One region of the Paenibacillus intestini genome, then DNA from elsewhere that is predicted to be linked to it. Evidence: riboswitches for the same ligand, from Rfam matches in the RefSeq annotation. Region 1 holds a riboswitch; each other region holds the start of a gene.
What was found. A riboswitch is a leader RNA that binds a small molecule or an ion and turns the genes downstream of it on or off. The one in region 1 is predicted to bind thiamine pyrophosphate.
Positions count from the first base shown of each region.

Region 2: another riboswitch for thiamine pyrophosphate. It lies ahead of J2T16_RS01400 (thiamine phosphate synthase); the one in region 1 lies ahead of J2T16_RS18845 (ABC transporter substrate-binding protein).
Region 3: another riboswitch for thiamine pyrophosphate. It lies ahead of thiM (hydroxyethylthiazole kinase); the one in region 1 lies ahead of J2T16_RS18845 (ABC transporter substrate-binding protein).

Region 1 covers NZ_JAURUN010000007.1:127,462-133,124, forward strand. Annotated here, with positions in the region: gene J2T16_RS18835 (ABC transporter permease) at 1-414, opposite strand, end outside; gene J2T16_RS18840 (MTH1187 family thiamine-binding protein) at 414-704, opposite strand; gene J2T16_RS18845 (ABC transporter substrate-binding protein) at 1,263-2,303, opposite strand; TPP riboswitch at 2,520-2,632, opposite strand; gene J2T16_RS18850 (DUF2798 domain-containing protein) at 2,773-3,258, shown strand; gene J2T16_RS18855 (hypothetical protein) at 3,313-3,492, opposite strand; gene serS (serine--tRNA ligase) at 4,139-5,437, shown strand.
Region 2 covers NZ_JAURUN010000001.1:316,982-322,644, reverse strand. Annotated here, with positions in the region: gene J2T16_RS01415 (thiazole synthase) at 1-454, opposite strand, end outside; gene thiS (sulfur carrier protein ThiS) at 538-741, opposite strand; gene thiO (glycine oxidase ThiO) at 738-1,982, opposite strand; gene J2T16_RS01400 (thiamine phosphate synthase) at 2,060-2,779, opposite strand; TPP riboswitch at 3,039-3,148, opposite strand; gene J2T16_RS01395 (ABC-F family ATP-binding cassette domain-containing protein) at 3,188-4,741, opposite strand; gene J2T16_RS01390 (hypothetical protein) at 4,796-5,663, opposite strand, start outside.
Region 3 covers NZ_JAURUN010000015.1:4,960-10,622, reverse strand. Annotated here, with positions in the region: gene J2T16_RS26105 (S-layer homology domain-containing protein) at 1-1,127, opposite strand, end outside; gene J2T16_RS26100 (radical SAM/SPASM domain-containing protein) at 1,377-2,258, opposite strand; TPP riboswitch at 2,488-2,590, shown strand; gene thiM (hydroxyethylthiazole kinase) at 2,747-3,556, shown strand; gene thiD (bifunctional hydroxymethylpyrimidine kinase/phosphomethylpyrimidine kinase) at 3,556-4,368, shown strand; gene thiE (thiamine phosphate synthase) at 4,368-5,033, shown strand; gene J2T16_RS26080 (Lrp/AsnC family transcriptional regulator) at 5,447-5,663, shown strand, end outside.

The DNA.
Region 1 (5,663 bases):
GGCAGCGACTGCTACCGGGAAGAAGCAGACCAGAATGATAGTAATCAATTTGGGTAGCAGGCCAAAGCCGAACCAGATCAGCAGGAGCGGTGCGAGTGCGATGGTCGGGATATTTTGACTAAGAATAAGTAGTGGATACAAAGCTGACTTCAGAAAAGGGATCAGATGCAGCACCATCGCAATGAACAGACCGACCGCTGTCCCGGCGACAAATCCGATAAGGGTTAGCTGAATCGTTGCAGAGGCGTGCATACCCAATCGGTCAGCCTGAGACGCTGCTTCGCGAGCGATATCGGACGGGGCGGGCAACATCCATTTCTCAATGTGGAATAGGGAGACGGCCCCTTGCCATATCGCAATAAAGAGAATAACCGCCACAAGGGGCGGCCATACACTTCTGAAATAGGTAAACATTAGCGATATTTCTCCGTCAGTGTATCCATGCTGAATCCGTCCGGGCTATGTGCGATTTTGATCTGGGAGATGATACTTGGACTACCGGCTTCCACAAGCACCTCGTGCATTTTGCGAACAACCTCCAGCAGTTCATCCAGTTCGCCTTCCATGGTGGTATCTAGCGCATTGACCTGATATTTCAGGCCGGATTGCTGAATCACTTCGATGGCACGGTCTACGTATGGATAGGAGTTCTCGCCGTTCGGTGTTTTGGGAATAACCTGAATACTGAGTAATGTACTTGCCATGAGAGATTAATGCTCCTTTCGGGTGTGGGTGGATAAGTAGATATGGTCGTTGTACTCTATACCACTCCGATTGCAGTTCCCTCCCTAGATCGCTGTTATCCCCGAATTTTTAAATTCATCTTATAAAAATATTTCAATGTCTACACGGACACTTCAATGACAGAATAACCTTCCAATCCCTGTTATCCCCAGATTTTTTTGATTCCCTTTTCCAAAGGGGAAAATCCGGTGATAAAGGCGACCGCTCCGCTTTTTCAGGTTTTTTCTGTCCTCTCCGTTATGGTGTAAATAAATAGTTTAAATTATCAAGACGAGTAAATTCGGGGATGCGGGTGACTGCTTCGCTTCTTTAGAAGGGTTCTGTCCTCTCCGTTTCTTGTGTACAAAAAATTCAACTTATCCATTAAGCTGTGGAAAAAATTCAAGAGAAAGCGTACTTCTGAGGTAGCTTTCCATAGAAAGCCCTATAAGTGATCGCTTCGCTTCTTCAAGTTTTTCCTGTCCTCTTCGTTCAAAACGTGTAAATATCAAAGTTCATGGTTACATTTAGATTTAATATTACTGTGGTAAAAATTCGTTGGTGTATGCTTTCGTTACATCAATCTCTTTATCCAGCAGTTTCTTGCTGAACATCCAGTCGGTGTAGTTCTTCCACACCTCTTCCTTTTGTTCACCCCAGCGAGGGGCATCATCTTTGTATTTCGGGCTGAGCCACTTTTGACTTGCGAGTACTAATTCTTTGTCCAGGTCGGGAACAGCTTTGATCAAAATGTTCGCTGCTTCTTCAGGGTGATCAATCGCATATTGATATCCTTCAGAAGTGGCCTTCAGGAAAGCTCTCACCAGTTCAGGGTCTTTCTGAATCGTCTGTTCATTGGTCACGAGTACAGGGGTGTAATAGTCCAGCGCTTTGGCATAATCCTTCACATATAACATGTCAATCGGTTCCCCGCGTAATTCAGCCTCAATTCCTGTCCAGGCATAGAAAATCCACGCAAAGTCGATGTCCCGTTTCACAGCTGTGAAGAAGTCGGCATCGCCCATGTTAATCTTTTTGACTTTGGATACGTCAGCACCTTCGCCCTCCATAATGGATTGCATCACCGCTTCTTCCACCGGGGAACCCCAGCCGCCGTAAGTTTTACCTTCAAAGTCTTTGGGTGATTTGATCTTACGATCCACTGGAGCGGCAAAACCGGATGTATTATGCTGAATAACTGCGGCAATCGACACAAGGGGAACGTCCTGCGTACGCGCCTGAGTTACACTTTCCTGATAACTGACGCCAAACGGTACCTCACCCGAGGCAACCATCGTATCCGCACCGCCGGCTCCTGGCTGTACAATCTCCACATTTAAACCTGCTGCTTTATAAAAACCTTGGTCCACCGCTGCATACAGACCGGTATGATTCGTATTTGGAGTCCAGTCGAGCACGACCTTTACATCTTTCCGTGCAGTACCGCTCCCCTGGTTGGTTTGGTCCGAACCTGTCGCACCTTGCTGCTCTGTTGGAGCGGCTTCTTTGCCACCACATGCAGCTACGGTAACGAGTAGCACACACATGAGTAACATTCCCATCGTTTTACGCCATTTCATCGTGTTTCTCTCCTTCGGTATGTCCGGCCGGATGGCACGGGGGTACTCCTTGGCTTCATATCCAATCCCTTTGCATAAATCGACGGATTTATACGTGCGGGTTATCCGAATAACGTCATTTTTCTGTTTCTGCTTGTCAAAAGAAAACAAAAAAAGCGCCCCGTAATCTGGGACGCGTGCAGGCGTGAGAGAGTGGCGTTCAGCTTATAGCTGTGCCGTTGCAATATACTCCGATTCCTACGCTGGCATGATCCAGATCAGGTCTAAGGGTTAGTATCTTGATGGGATACACTCTCAGCCGGCCAATTCCGACTCCCCTGGGAAACTATGAAGTTACGGGCATTACTAGGTGTAATTATAGGCCAGTGACGGGAGTGTGTCTAGTCGGTAAATCGTTCACAGAATGTTCACTTATGTGAGTGTAGCCCGATTGTCTATAATGATCCAAGTTACAGAAAGGATGAGTGTATTGCCAGTAAGCAAGAAACAACAAGTGATTTTTGGACTTATGATGTGTACAGGAATGGTCGTAGTGATGATGACCTTCAATCTATGGCATACGGGGATGTTAAGTCAGATGTCCGTGCCGCAGCTATTGCTCCAATTTGTAATCTGTTTTGCCATCGCCTTTTTGGTGGAGTCGTTCATCGTGGGACCGATAGCGAGAAAAATCACATTTTCCTTCTCATTTGCGAGGTCGAGTAAAATTAAAGGTGTAGTTACGATGTCCTTTTTCATGGTAATCGGCATGGTTTTGCTCATGTCTTTATATGGCATCATTACAGCCTATACTGCAGGTCAGCTAGAAGGAGATTCCGTAATCAATGCGTATCTTCATACGATTGTACGTAACTTCGGTCTGGCATTGCCTTATCAGTTGATTGTACTCGGGCCGCTAGTGCGTTATGTATTTGGCAAGTTGTTCAAGGAACCAGCAGCCGTTGCGTCGGTTTAAATCATCGTATCGTTATCCATCATAACAAAAGTATTTCCTGGGCAATCCTGTGGTTTAAGAAGTTCTAGCGTAAGCGATCCAAAACAAAATACCAATAACCACAGCGGCAATAATGATGGTAGTGAAAACTCCGCTCAACCATGAACCTCGCTGGGCTTGGCGGGCAAGTTCATCTGCTCTTTGTTTGGCGGCTTCGCCCTCGGATGAATTCAGATGGTTTGGGTCCATATTCATGCAATATCTTCTCCCCTCGACAGCTTAATTTACCATAGTCTGAACTGTTATATAGGACAACTCATATATATTTGAAAAACGGTTACTCGACTAATTGTTTAATGGAAGCTAAAGCCATGACGATACTAATTGCAAGAAGGAAAATACCTCTGAATTTAATACGTATGATGTCGGAAAGTATTAACTCGTCTTTATTCCGGTTGAAAGGCCAGGAATTCGGTATGAGCAGGGCTCTGATTCCAAAGACGAGTCCGAATAAACTAATCAACAGAAAGATGATGAAGAAAAACATAAATTCACCCCTTGTTGTTTTAGAAGTTATTTCAATTGTACTTGATCCAGCTTTGGAAAGATACGTAAACGGGCATATATGAGTTGCAATGTTGTTCTGTCTTCGTATATACTGAGAAACACAATTACAGATCGGATCATGCCGTTGAAGAGAATCCAACTCAGAGGCGTTTTCGCCAGGGAGCGAATTGAAATTATCCCAAGTTAACCGGAACCGCCCGTTATCGCGGACCAAGAGGCTGATCAGGAGATTTGAACTGATTTGGCAAGTTGGGTGGCACCGCGAGCAGAGCGCTCCTCGTCCCAAGGGATGAGGGCGCTCTTTGTATTTTTTTAGCCAAAGGAGACGGTGATCATGTTAGACATGAAGTGGGTTCGTGCACATGCAGAAGAGGTTCAGGCGGCGGCAGACGGGAAAAAGATCAAGGTGGATATTGCTGTGTTACTACAGCGGGATGACGAGCGCAAGGTACTTTTGCAGCAAACAGAAGAATCGCGTCGTCAGCGTAATACACTATCGGCTGAGATCGGGAAGCTCATGCAGTCGGGTGAGCGTGAGCAAGCGGAGAAGATGCGGGCACAGGTTAAACAATTGAATGAACAGCTGGAGCAAGAGGAAGCCAAGCTGGCGGTAATCCAGGAGGAAGTGACCAGACTGCAATGGCTGTTGCCTAATATCGTGTCGCCAGATACGCCTGTGGGCTTGTCGGATGAAGATAATGTAGAGCTACGGCGAGTGGGAGAGCTACCTGTGTTTGACTACGAGGCCAGAGATCATGTCGAGCTGGGAGAGATGCACGAACTGATCGACATTCCGCGCGGCGTGAAGATCGGTGGAACGCGAAGCTATGTATTGAAGGGGGCAGGTCTGTTGTTACACCGGGCGGTACAGCAACTTGCACTGGACCTGTTGCTGAAGCAGGGATTCACCCCGCTGGAGGTTCCACTCATGGTCAGGGAGGATACACTGGTAAACACCGGATTTTTCCCGACAGGTAGGGATCAGGTATATGAATTGCAAGGAGAGAACAAATGGCTGGTCGGCACATCGGAAGTACCGCTGGTTTCTTATTATGCGGATGAAGTGATTGATGTGAAAGAGCCCGTAAAGCTGGCCGCAATATCGACATGTTTCCGTAGTGAAGTAGGCTCGGGAGGACGGGATGTACGGGGCTTGTACCGTGTACACCAATTTGCCAAAGTAGAACAGGTCATCCTGTGTGCGCCGGATGCGGCGGAATCGGAACGGATGTTACAGGAGATTACGGGACATGCAGAGGAATTGCTGCAACGGCTTGAATTGCCCTATCGTGTAGTGGCGGTATGTACGGGAGATATGTCTCAGAAAACGTACAAACAGTATGACATCGAAACATGGATGCCAAGCCGCGAAGCATATGGGGAAACTCATTCGTCGTCGAATTTGCATGATTTTCAGGCTCGGCGTTCGAACATTCGCTGCCGTGATGAGGAGGGCAAGTTGGTCTACTGCCATACGCTCAACAATACTGCCGTAGCTTCACCGCGCATTTTGATCCCACTGCTGGAAAACCATCAGCAGGCAGATGGCAGCATTTATATTCCGGAAGCTTTGCGTCCATATATGGGCGGGGCCGAACGCCTGATTTTGCCAGAGCATGAGCAGGGTGAATAGAAGAAATACAGTGGTTTCAACTTAATGAAATGAAAGAAGCAAATAAAGAGGAGCCCTTATCGGGTTCCTCTTTATTCAAACATATGATCAATAGCCCATTGAATTTTTTTTCTGTATTTCTGGTGTTTGTATACGCTCCATAGTTCACCTGTATTTTTAACGCAGCTTCCATTCACGCTCGTTAATAATTTCGATCTTTCCGGATTTGAGTGCCTTTTCAGAACGA
Region 2 (5,663 bases), on a different contig from region 1:
CAGGCATGACTGCATGTACACCAAGCAATTGAAGCCGTTTAGCTAAAATAACGTCGTCCGAAATATAGGGCAACACGGTGAATCCTTTTTCGAGCAAAATGCTACAGGCCTTGTACGTTTCAAGCGGATCAGGGAGTAACGTTACTCCGTCTCCGATGACTTCGACTTTTATCATATCACAAAGCCCCGAAGCTCGCGCAAGCTCAGCGATCCTTACGGCTTCTTCCGCAGTCGAAGCACCCGCCGTATTGGGTAGCAATGTGTATTTGCTCAGATCCAGCGTATCCAGAAAGTGTTGCTTGCCCGCCTCCTCCAGATTCAGACGACGTACAGCAAAGGTCAGCACCTGGGTACCTGAAGCTTCCACAGCCTGACTCTGTACTTCCATATCGCTGAACTTGCCTGTTCCAAGCAACAACCTTGACTCAAACGAATATTTACCAATCGTTAACATCATTCAACCTCCTAGGTTTTAGCAAGTTTCAACTACCAACTACTCCATCAACAAGATTCAACCACGCCTGTGAATCACTTTGCTTAGCCGCCTCCGACGAAATGAACAATCTCAATCCGATCTCCTTCTCTTAGTGTTGTTGTTCCATGGTGATCTTTGGTCAAAATATTGCGATTCAACTCAACCACCACGGTTTTCACTTGTAAGTTAAATGATTGCAGTAATTTGTCGACACGATTTAACCCGTCGTCAACCTCCATCTTTTGCCCGTTCACGATAATGTTCACGACATAACCCCCTTTCTGTTCAATCGTTCAGGCGAAAATGCTTCGATCCCGATCTCTTCGGCACTCTTGCCCTCTACCATGTCTGCGATCCAGCGACCTGTTATTGCACTAAGCAATATCCCATTACGAAAATGTCCATACGCTGCATACAAGCCCGAAATCCCTTCACATTTGCCTATATACGGCAGCCCATCAGGGGTGGAAGGTCTTATACCTGCCCATGCCCGCACAAAGTCCGCCTCCTTGATTCCCGGAACCCAATAACTTGCCGCTCCAATCAATCGTTGCATACTATTTGCCGATACGCTGTGATCTTTTCTTCCTGGCAAACTGGTTGCTCCGATCCATACCTCTCCGTTTGCTTTCGGAACAATATAGACATCTTCTGCATATACCGTGCGATCGGGTCTGCCTCCAGCCTGATCTGTAGTAAACCGAACGGCCATAATTTCACCTTTCACCGGACTTGAAGGCAAAACGATCCCCACTTGATGCATGAGTTGCTCCCCGTGTAAACCAGCAGCTATGATAATATGTTTGCAACACATCTCTCCCTTAGCCGTTTTAATCCCTTGAACACCATGCTTATCTACGATCAGCTGAACATCTTGAACTCCTTCCAAAATGCGGGCACCCATCATTTCAGCTGACCTCGCATAAGCTCTTGTCAATGACACGGGCAACACTTCGCTCTCCAATGATCGGTAATAAGCGCCGTACGTATCCCGATTCAACCACAACGCTTCTCGTTGCACTGTGCTTCGATCCCACCAAAGTTGCTGCACTCCGGAAGTGGTATTTCGTCTATCCTTGTATTTACTTAGATCACCGTATGAACGAAACGGTGTGATAAATCCGTTGCGCCGTAAGCCAAGATCCATACCTGTTAAAGCGGATATTTGCTCTTTGTGCTTATGAAGTAATTCCCTACTGTCATATGCGGCTTGTGCCATGAGTGGATGAGCAAAATCCTCACTATCTGCTGCCAGCATGCCGGCAGCTGCACATGAAGCTCCGCTAGCAATCTCCGACTGCTCAACAAGCAGTACTTCCTGACCTCGGGATGCCAGTTCAAAAGCAATCGCACAGCCTATGACTCCACCGCCCACAATGATTGTTTCTGCATGAAAGGTTTCTGGTTTCTTAGTTGAAGTTTCGGATAGCGGTAGCCGCTTAAACTTATCTTGTTCACACGATGAGTCGATCACTTCCTCGGGTTGACTCGGTCCTCTCTGTACCATTTTGTCATCTCCTTGTTTGAACAACATTCCGATCTTATTAGGTTGGCGTCATTTCCAACTTTTTGATCGAGAAACATTCACTTCACCGCTTCCACAGCCTGTTTAAGAAGCGCAGCAGCATGAGCAGGGTTTGCATGTTTTAACACACTTGAGATCACAGCAGCACCCCTGGCTCCCGCAGACCTGACGGCCCGAATGTTACCTGGCTGAATCCCCCCAATTGCAATAACAGGCACCTTGACACTGGAGCACACTTCCGATAACGCATCTAATCCCCTCGCTACAGAATCCGGTTTGCTTGAACTTGCGTACACATGCCCGAAAAAAAGGTAATCCGCGCCATACTCTTCGGCAATTCTCGCTTCATGCAACGAATGCACCGATATCCCCAACCGGAGCCTCAAATCATGCTTGTTCTCCGGCTTTACCATTACTTTTGCCCTTTCCAGCATATCTTGGCTCCAATGTACCCCTTGATAAAAATAGCCTGACGAATATAGGTTCGCACCGTTGATTACAATGCGGGAAGCTGGAACACCCGCTTCTGCCATCAATTTGGCCCAGTTAAAACATTCCTGTTGCGAGAGTTGCTTTTCCCGGATATGAATGTAATGCACATAAGGCCAAATATCTTTGGCTGCCTTCAACATGACTGACTGTTCCGCTTTATTCGTAGATATCACATGTAACTCAAAAAAGTCTTGCTCTAGTCCACAGGTTGGTACAGATTTATCTGTCCGCTTGTACCACTGGTCTGTTGAAGTTTTACCTGATTCATGAGCATCATAATCAAACATCAAGGTATGCAATCTCGTTCTCGCTCCTTTCAGCTACAGGCTTGGAGAAGTAGTAATGACAAATATAAAACCAAAAAAGCCACTCCCGTAGGGGAGTGGCTGCGTATAAACAAAGGTTCAGTTCAATCACAAGCGTCTGACAAATACCTGTTAAACAGTTTGATAGTCAAATCTATAACTGTTTATTTGATATTGAACCGCTTGGCATCACGATGTAATAAAATCCTGTTCTTACGTTAAGAATCATTACTATCGTTTTCGCTGAAACGCGCCACTTCCCTACGCTGGTATGATCCAGATCAGGTGCAAAGGGTCCGGAATCGCATTCTTCCATCTCAGCCGCATCGTGCGGCCCCCCCAGTGTTCATATGAAGTTGTAGCCTATATTACCACAACCGGTTTTTTTTGTCATCGTGCTTTTTCGGACCACTCTTCTACATCCCACGTTTTGGTGACCCAGCCTTCATAAAAATCCGGTTCGTGCGATACAAGTAAAACGGTTCCTTTATATTCCTTCAGCGCCCGCTGTAGCTCAGCCTTCGCCGTTACATCCAGATGGTTTGTCGGCTCATCAAACAAGACCCAGTTGCTCTCACGCATCAATAGTTTGCACAAACGGACTTTGGCTTGCTCCCCCCCGCTCAGCATGTTAAGCGGACGCGTAATATGCTCATTTTTGAGCCCGCAACGTGCAAGATGTCCTCGCACCTCGTTCTGCGTTAGATGTGAAAACTCGTTCCATACATCATCGATCGGTGTAATATTCCCGGCTCGCACTTCCTGTTCAAAGTATGCCGTCTCCAAATAATCTCCAAGAAACGTTTTTCCGCTTATTGGCGCTATTTTACCCAAGATTGTTTTAAGCAGTGTTGATTTACCTACCCCGTTACACCCCACAATCGCGATCTTTTCACCACGTTCAATCGTCATGGTCATCTTAGGTAGTAATGGATACGTATAACCGATCTCAAAATCAATACCTTCAAAAACGGTTTTGCTGCTTGCGCGGGCATCCTTGAACTTAAATGTTGGTTTTGCTGCTTCGTCTGGTCGATCAATTCGCTCGACCTTTCCAAGTTGTTTTTCCCGGCTTTTCGCTCGACCAGAGGTCGAAGCTCGAGCTTTGTTTCGTTGAATGAAATCTTCCTGCTTTTTGATGTATTCCTGTTGCTTCTCATAGGCATCAATATGCTGTGCTTTCTGCATATCCGCCATTTCAAGAAATTTCTCATAGTTGGCCGCATAACGCGTCAATTTTGCAAATTCCAGATGATAAATGACATTAACCACTTCATTCATGAACTCTGTATCATGGGAAATCAATAGAAAAGCATATGGGTAGTCTTTCAAATATCTAGTTAGCCACTCAATATGCTCTACATCCAGATAGTTTGTCGGCTCATCCAACAAAAGGGCAGTGGGTTTCTCCAACAACAATTTTGCAAGCAGGACTTTCGTACGTTGTCCACCACTGAGAGCTGCAACATCCCGATCAAGGCCAATTGCATTTAATCCCAAACCGTTTGCCATTTCTTCCACTTTCACATCAATCAGATAAAAATCGCCCTGTTCAAGCTGTTCCTGAATATCTCCCATTTCTTCAAGCAACTGCTCAAGTTTGTCTGGATCGGCATCAGCCATCTGATCCGTAATGGCCATCATTTGCTTCTCCAGTTCCAGTAGCGGCAAAAAAGCATCTTTAAGCACATCACGAATGGTCTTGCCTGGTGTTAACTTCGTATGTTGATCCAAATAGCCATATCGAACTTTTGGCGTCCATTCCACTTTACCGCTATCCTTAAGCAATTTTCCGGTGAGAATATTCATTAGGGTTGATTTTCCGGCACCATTAGCCCCAACCAGACCCACTCGTTCTCCAGCAAGCAGACGAAACGAAACATTTTTAAATAACGTACGGTCTCCAAAATTGTGACTGACGTTCTCTACTGACAATAAACTCATAAGATGAGACTGCTCCTATCTATATACATTACTTTTAGTTCACGTTCCAAAACCCTATTCTAGCACAGGTTCAGTCTTTTCTGAAAGTAATGACACTTGCGCGAAGCAATCATATTCGAAATAACCTCTGGCCGCTGCCTGTCTTGCAGTTGTAAACACCTCTTCAGCACGAAAACCGGGGTTACAGGTGGCAGGATAATGATATTTTATGCCTGTTTCGGGATCAATCCCGCCAATGATCGCTGTTTTTTTGACTAGCCGGCCTCCACCAATGGCATAATTGTTAATCTTCTGACCCCCTACAGCGATCCCCTGTATAAAAGCCATAATACCCGTATCATTGATCGAATTGTACCAATCTTCCTGCGAGACTAAAGGCATCGTGAATAGATAAGCGACACCATTTCTCCTGGCAAATTCATTATGTCGATTGATTACGTCTGCAAGCTCTTCCTGTATTCGGGTCACGATCCGGCTACGCCGCACCTGTTCAAAAGTTGTAGAGTCCTGAAACAATGGAATCGTGGAATTCGAGGCCAGCTCCTGCTGAAATCCTTCGATCCATTTCCCTGCACCAGCATCATAAGCATACACATAACCGTCAAGTGTGAAATTAATGCTATTTCCGTCTGAATCTGAATATGTATAAGGTTTTTTGGGACTCCACACATGTCTATGAGACTTTTCCATCTCCCCAGTCATCTCGGTTTCCTTGGCAAAAATGTAATAACCATCATAATCCAGAACTACAACCGCTGGAATATAATCAAACATATGTTGAATAGCTTCCTTGTCATCCTGTATGCCCATGTTTAATGCCATCGTTTGGGTAAAGGTGGTCAACGCCAGTTCCTTATCCGCTTTAACAAACTTGGCAGAATCATAACCTGCTTCAGCATGTTGTTTTTCATTCTGGTGCATG
Region 3 (5,663 bases), on a different contig from region 1:
CTTCCATCTGCCTTATCCACAATTACAGTCGCAAGAACAGAGTTCAGTGCATGGATACTGTTAGGTCCTCCACCTTTGATGCTAGTTGTTCCTGTAACAGTAACGTGATCAAGTGTAACATCTCCATTAGCTACAGATTCAAGAACTTGAAGGTTACCATTGATCTTAGTGTCTTTCAGAATTACACCTTGAGAACCAATCGTGACATTACCAGTTACGTTACCCAAAGTGTATGTGCCTGGAGAAGTAAGGTTTTTGCTGGAAGTTTGTTGACCTCCTCCATTATTTCCACCTGTGTTGTTATTATTTCCATTATCCCCGGTAGAGCTATTGTTGCTACTGTTACCTTTATTGCTGTTTTCAGAAGGCTTCGTTGTTTCTGGTTTTGTGGGGTTAGAGTTGTTTGTATCTTCGTCTGTCTTCGCAGGAATCATAATATTATCATATGTAGACTTATTCATGACAAACTCATAAGCAAGTCTTGCTAATGCTTGTCGATCCGCTACACCCGTTGGATTAAACGTTGTTGTTCCGTCTTTCCGAACAATACCTTTAATAAATCCGGATTGATATGCGAGTGACACAGAATCCTTCGCCCAGTCTGATACTTTATCCAAATCAGCGAGCTGTGGCTTTGTTGTTTGAGTTGGTGCGTTCTTTGTTTCCCAGCCGAATGCTCTTACGAAAAATACAGCCAGTTCCTCTCTCGTAACTTTTTTATCTGGAGAAAACGTATCCTTCGAGGTTCCTTGGGCAATACCAGATTGAACGAGTGCAGATACATAGCCAGAATACCATTTGGATTGCTCCACATCTTTAAAGGAACTAGCTACAGTAGAGTCAGGCTTTAATTGAAGCGCACCCACCATAATCTTTGCCAATTGAGCACGTGTTACTGAATCTGAGGGTTTAAATGTTCCATCCGCAAATCCAGCTAAAATACCTTTTTCAATTAACTTCGTAATTTCTGTTTTGGCATAGGAGTGTTCAACATCCTTAAATGACGTTACAGATGATGGGGCCACTTCCGCCGAGGCTAGCAATTGCATAGAAAACATAGAGGCAATCAATGATGTAGAGAGTACTGCTGACAACTTTCGATTAAACTTTTTCCATTTTAAATTCAAAACTCGACACACTCCTCTTAAACGTCCGTTATTAACACAAAAGTGTAACTTTTGAACTACTCCCCCTTTTATGATCAGTAGGATAATAATACCATGTATATTTATAAAAACAAGATTAATAGACTATCATTTTACATAATAGTTGAAATCATGAATCAAATGGTGCCTATTCTTTCCTAATAATAAATAAAAAAATGTGCTACTCGGAATATTACCGAATAACACACTTGAGTTATCTGTCGTATGATTTTAGGCTCCTGCTCCAAAGCGCTGCCGGTATCCGCATTTGCGGCAAAGTTCTTCTACAGCTTCCCGTTTGGAAAAACCGTATACCAGATTGTTCGCACGCTCTCCATCCACAATATCGGAAAAAGACTTTTCATGGATGTTTCCAAGGTTGATGACACCTTCTCCATCCAAACAGCATGGAACCACGGTTCCATCAACCAGCACAGCTGCCTGACTGCGTAATGCATGACAAAAACCTTTGCCATCATCTTCAGGTGCATCGAGGCTTGGCCATTGGAATTCATGGTCCTGATTCAGGTATACGTTGGGTGCAATTTTCACGCCACTACCCGCAACCACCTTTTCTTCAATACGGAAGTCCAGATTGAATTCCTTTTCCAGCACCTCAAGCGTCTCCCGATTGCGATTCATCTGAGCATTGGTGAAGTTATCCTGAGTCAGATTCCATAGTCTGAACGAGACAATGACGTTATGTTTCACCGCTTCACGAACAAAAGACAAGATGTTATGCAAATATCCGTCACGATCCGTAGAACCTTCATGGCCGTCAAAGCTGTGCAGCGAGAAATTCATCTGTCTCAGTGCAGGTTTGCCCAATAATTTATGCTGTGTCTTTGGCAGTAGCGTACCGTTGGTCGTAATGTTCACTTTAAATCCCTTGGCATGAGCCATATCCAGCAACAGGTCAATTTTGGGATGAAGCAGCGGTTCCCCTTTGACGTGCAGGTAAATATGTTTTGTGTGTGGTTTGATCTGATCCAATATATTATTAAAGACTTCAGGGTCGATGAATCCTTTGGCTCGCTTCGTTTGTGGACAAAAGCTGCATGCCAGATTACAGATACTCGTAATTTCAATATATACTTTCTTGAACGTTTTCAACTCAGGGTCCCCATTCTGCCGGGAGGAACAACGGTCCTGCCCTCATTCGTAGTACGGCCATATGAGCCAATCCCCATTATATCGGGTTCACGAGCTAAGGTAAATCAGAATAGCGGATCAGTAACAAAGTCCAGTGTATTTTTCATCCCTATTTCAAGGCTTAAATCCTCGCCCTATTTACATTAAGTCAAGATGGATATATGCTGAGTACATAACTGCATATCTTGTACATTTGCACTGGGGGAGCCTTGCGGCTGAGACGAATACGACGATTCGGACCCTTTGAACCTGATCTGGATTATACCAGCGGAGGGAAGTGGAGCGGCTTTTATTGGCAGTAGGGGATCTCTATCCTAGATGGGGATCAACTTCAGTTCAAACGTATAGCTCTGCTCATTTCTCCGGAAATGGGTGGGGCTTTTTTGTATTTCAGCCAGTCGTCTCGCTCATAACCATATCCATCATTTGAAAATAAGGAGGTCATTTGGATGTCTTATCTTGAACGTGTACGTTCACTCAATCCTTTGGTTCATAATATTACCAACCTTGTGGTTGCCCCTTTTACCGCAAATGGTCTGCTTGCCCTCGGAGCCTCTCCGTTTATGGCCTATGCTCATGAAGAAGTCGCTGACGTCGCTCGAATGGCTGGCGCGGTGGTTCTGAACATCGGCACATTGGATGAAAAGGTCGTTCAAGCGATACGTCTAGCCGGACAATCAGCCAATGCACATCATGTGCCTGTTGTCCTTGATCCTGTTGGTGCAGGAGCCACGACATATCGCACCGATACGGTACAGATGCTGGTTCGTGAGCTTCGTCTTACCGTATTAAGAGGCAATGTCGCCGAAGTGGCTCATGTCATTGGTGTGCCATGGAATATCAAAGGTGTGGATGCGGGAGTTGGCGAAGGAGACCGGATTGACATTGCCGAGCGGGCAGCGCAACAGCTTGACTGTATTGTCGTTATTACGGGCCAGTACGACATTATTACAGACGGATATCATACTTTCCTCACAAGCAACGGACATGCATTGCTCACCCAAGTTACCGGGGCAGGCTGTCTTCTCAGCTCAGTCATTGGTGCTTTTGCTGCGATTGCCGAGCCGGGGCGCGACATGCTGAACAGCGTGGTGGAAGCCGTCTCAACCTACGGTATAGCTGCCGAACAGGCCGCAGCACGAACGGCTCATCAAGGGCCGGGCAGCTTCCAGATTGAATTGTTAAATCAACTGGCGCAGGTGACACCTTCGCTGTTCTCCGAGCATGCACAAATCCGTCAGATTCGTGGAGGTGTGTGATGAATATTGCTCAAGCGTTAACGATTGCCGGGTCTGATAACGGCGGCGGTGCAGGAATTCAGGCGGATCTCAAAACCTTTCAGGAACTTGGTGTATACGGCATGACGGTCATTACTGCAATCGCCGCGCAGAACACTACAGGGGTTCAAGGCGTGTTTCCGATTGATTACGACGGCATTGCCCAGCAACTTGATTCAACGGGAGTCGACTTTCAGCCGCGTGCCCTCAAGACAGGTATGCTGTATAGTGCCGAGATTATTCGTCTTGTTGCGGCAAAATGTCAGCAATACGACTGGTCAAATCTGGTTATTGATCCCGTGATGGTTGCCAAAGGAGGTGCACCTCTGCTCCAGCAGGAGGCTGTGCAATCACTTGTGGAAGATCTGCTGCCTCTTGCTTTGGTTATCACACCTAACATTCCCGAAGCCGAACTACTTATCGGGAGTTCGATTCGGAACCTGAGTGAGCGCGAGGAAGCCGCAAAGCAATTGGTGCAGATGGGTTCAACATATGCCTTGATTAAAGGAGGACATGATACGGGAAGCGGTACGGTTATCGATGTCCTGTATGACGGGCATTCCTTTCATTATTTGGAGAACCTTCGTGTTATGACACGTCATACCCATGGAACCGGCTGCACGTTCTCTGCTGCCATTACGGCGGAACTGGCGAAGGGTGCCCCTATTCTGGCTGCCGTTACGACCGCGCGAGCATTCATTCAGGCAGCCATTGAAGATGAGCTGGGATTCGGGGCCGGGCACGGGCCAACGAATCACTTTGCGTACCAGCGCAGACAGCGGGGTGAACGCTGATGCGCAGATGGGATGCGGAAGCGGTCCGCCGCGCGCTGCAGTTGTATTTGGTGATGGGTAGCGTCAATACGACGCGAGACCCGGTGGAGGTGCTCCGCCAGGCGATCACTGGCGGCATCACGCTGTTCCAGTTCCGAGAGAAGGGAACTGGTGCCCTGGCAGGCGAAGCCCGCAGAACGCTTGCGCTGCGGCTTCGTGAGGTGTGCAGCCAGCACGGGATACCGTTCATCGTGAACGATGATGTGGAGCTGGCTGTGGCGGTGGAGGCCGACGGTGTACACGTCGGCCAAGACGATGCGGACGCGGCGCTGGTACGCGCCCGCATTGGAGATGGGCGGATGCTTGGCGTATCCGCCCACTCCGTCCTTGAAGCCCGCCGTGCCGTGCAGGCGGGCGCAGACTATCTTGGCGTCGGGCCGATGTACCCGACGCACTCCAAAGCGGATGCCCACGCTGTGCTGGGCCCCGCTGGGGTTGCGGAACTGCGCGCCGCAGGCATCGCAGTTCCGGTGGTCGGTATCGGCGGCATTACGCCCGATACCGCGGCCGCCGTGATGGCGGCTGGAGCCGACGGCGTAGCCGTCATCTCCGCCATCGCGGGCGCGGCCGATGTGCACGCAGCGACTGCACAGCTCGCTGCGATCACCCGCAGGGAGCAGGCGTAGCCATGCTCCCTGCCCGGATAATGCAAAGGCTGCAGCCACTCGGTCTGCAGCCTTTGCATTCTTGTTTTATTCTTCGCCTCCTTTGCCTCGTTCTGCAACCTATACATCCTCCTGAATCCTTTTTCATCCTTATCCTTATCCTTATCCTTATCCTTATCCTTCCGCAAACTGGTCATCCTGTAGCGCCCCATACCTCCTTCTGCATCCTATAAATCCTTTCATCTTTCTCACCTTCTTCCCACCTTGCATCACGCACATATGCTTTTCATCCCCCTCCCTTCCATCCCAAACATATTTAATATATAAATCATTTCTACTATAAAGCTTCACATTTACAAATCATTATCTTTTAATTACTATGAATATAAAAGCATCTCCGAAAAATCACCTATAGAATAAAAGGAAGTGAGTTTATGGATCAGATCGATAGAAACATCCTGTTTCATATGGAAAACCAAGCCAGATTGTCCATGACCGAATTAGGAAAATTGGTGGGACTTTCACAGCCAGCCGTCACGGAACGTGTAAAACGACTGGAGGAAAGTGGTGTTATTGAAGGGTACCGCACCATCATTAATCCGCAAAAATTAGGAAAACAGAGTACATCCTATCTACTATTTCAAACTAGAG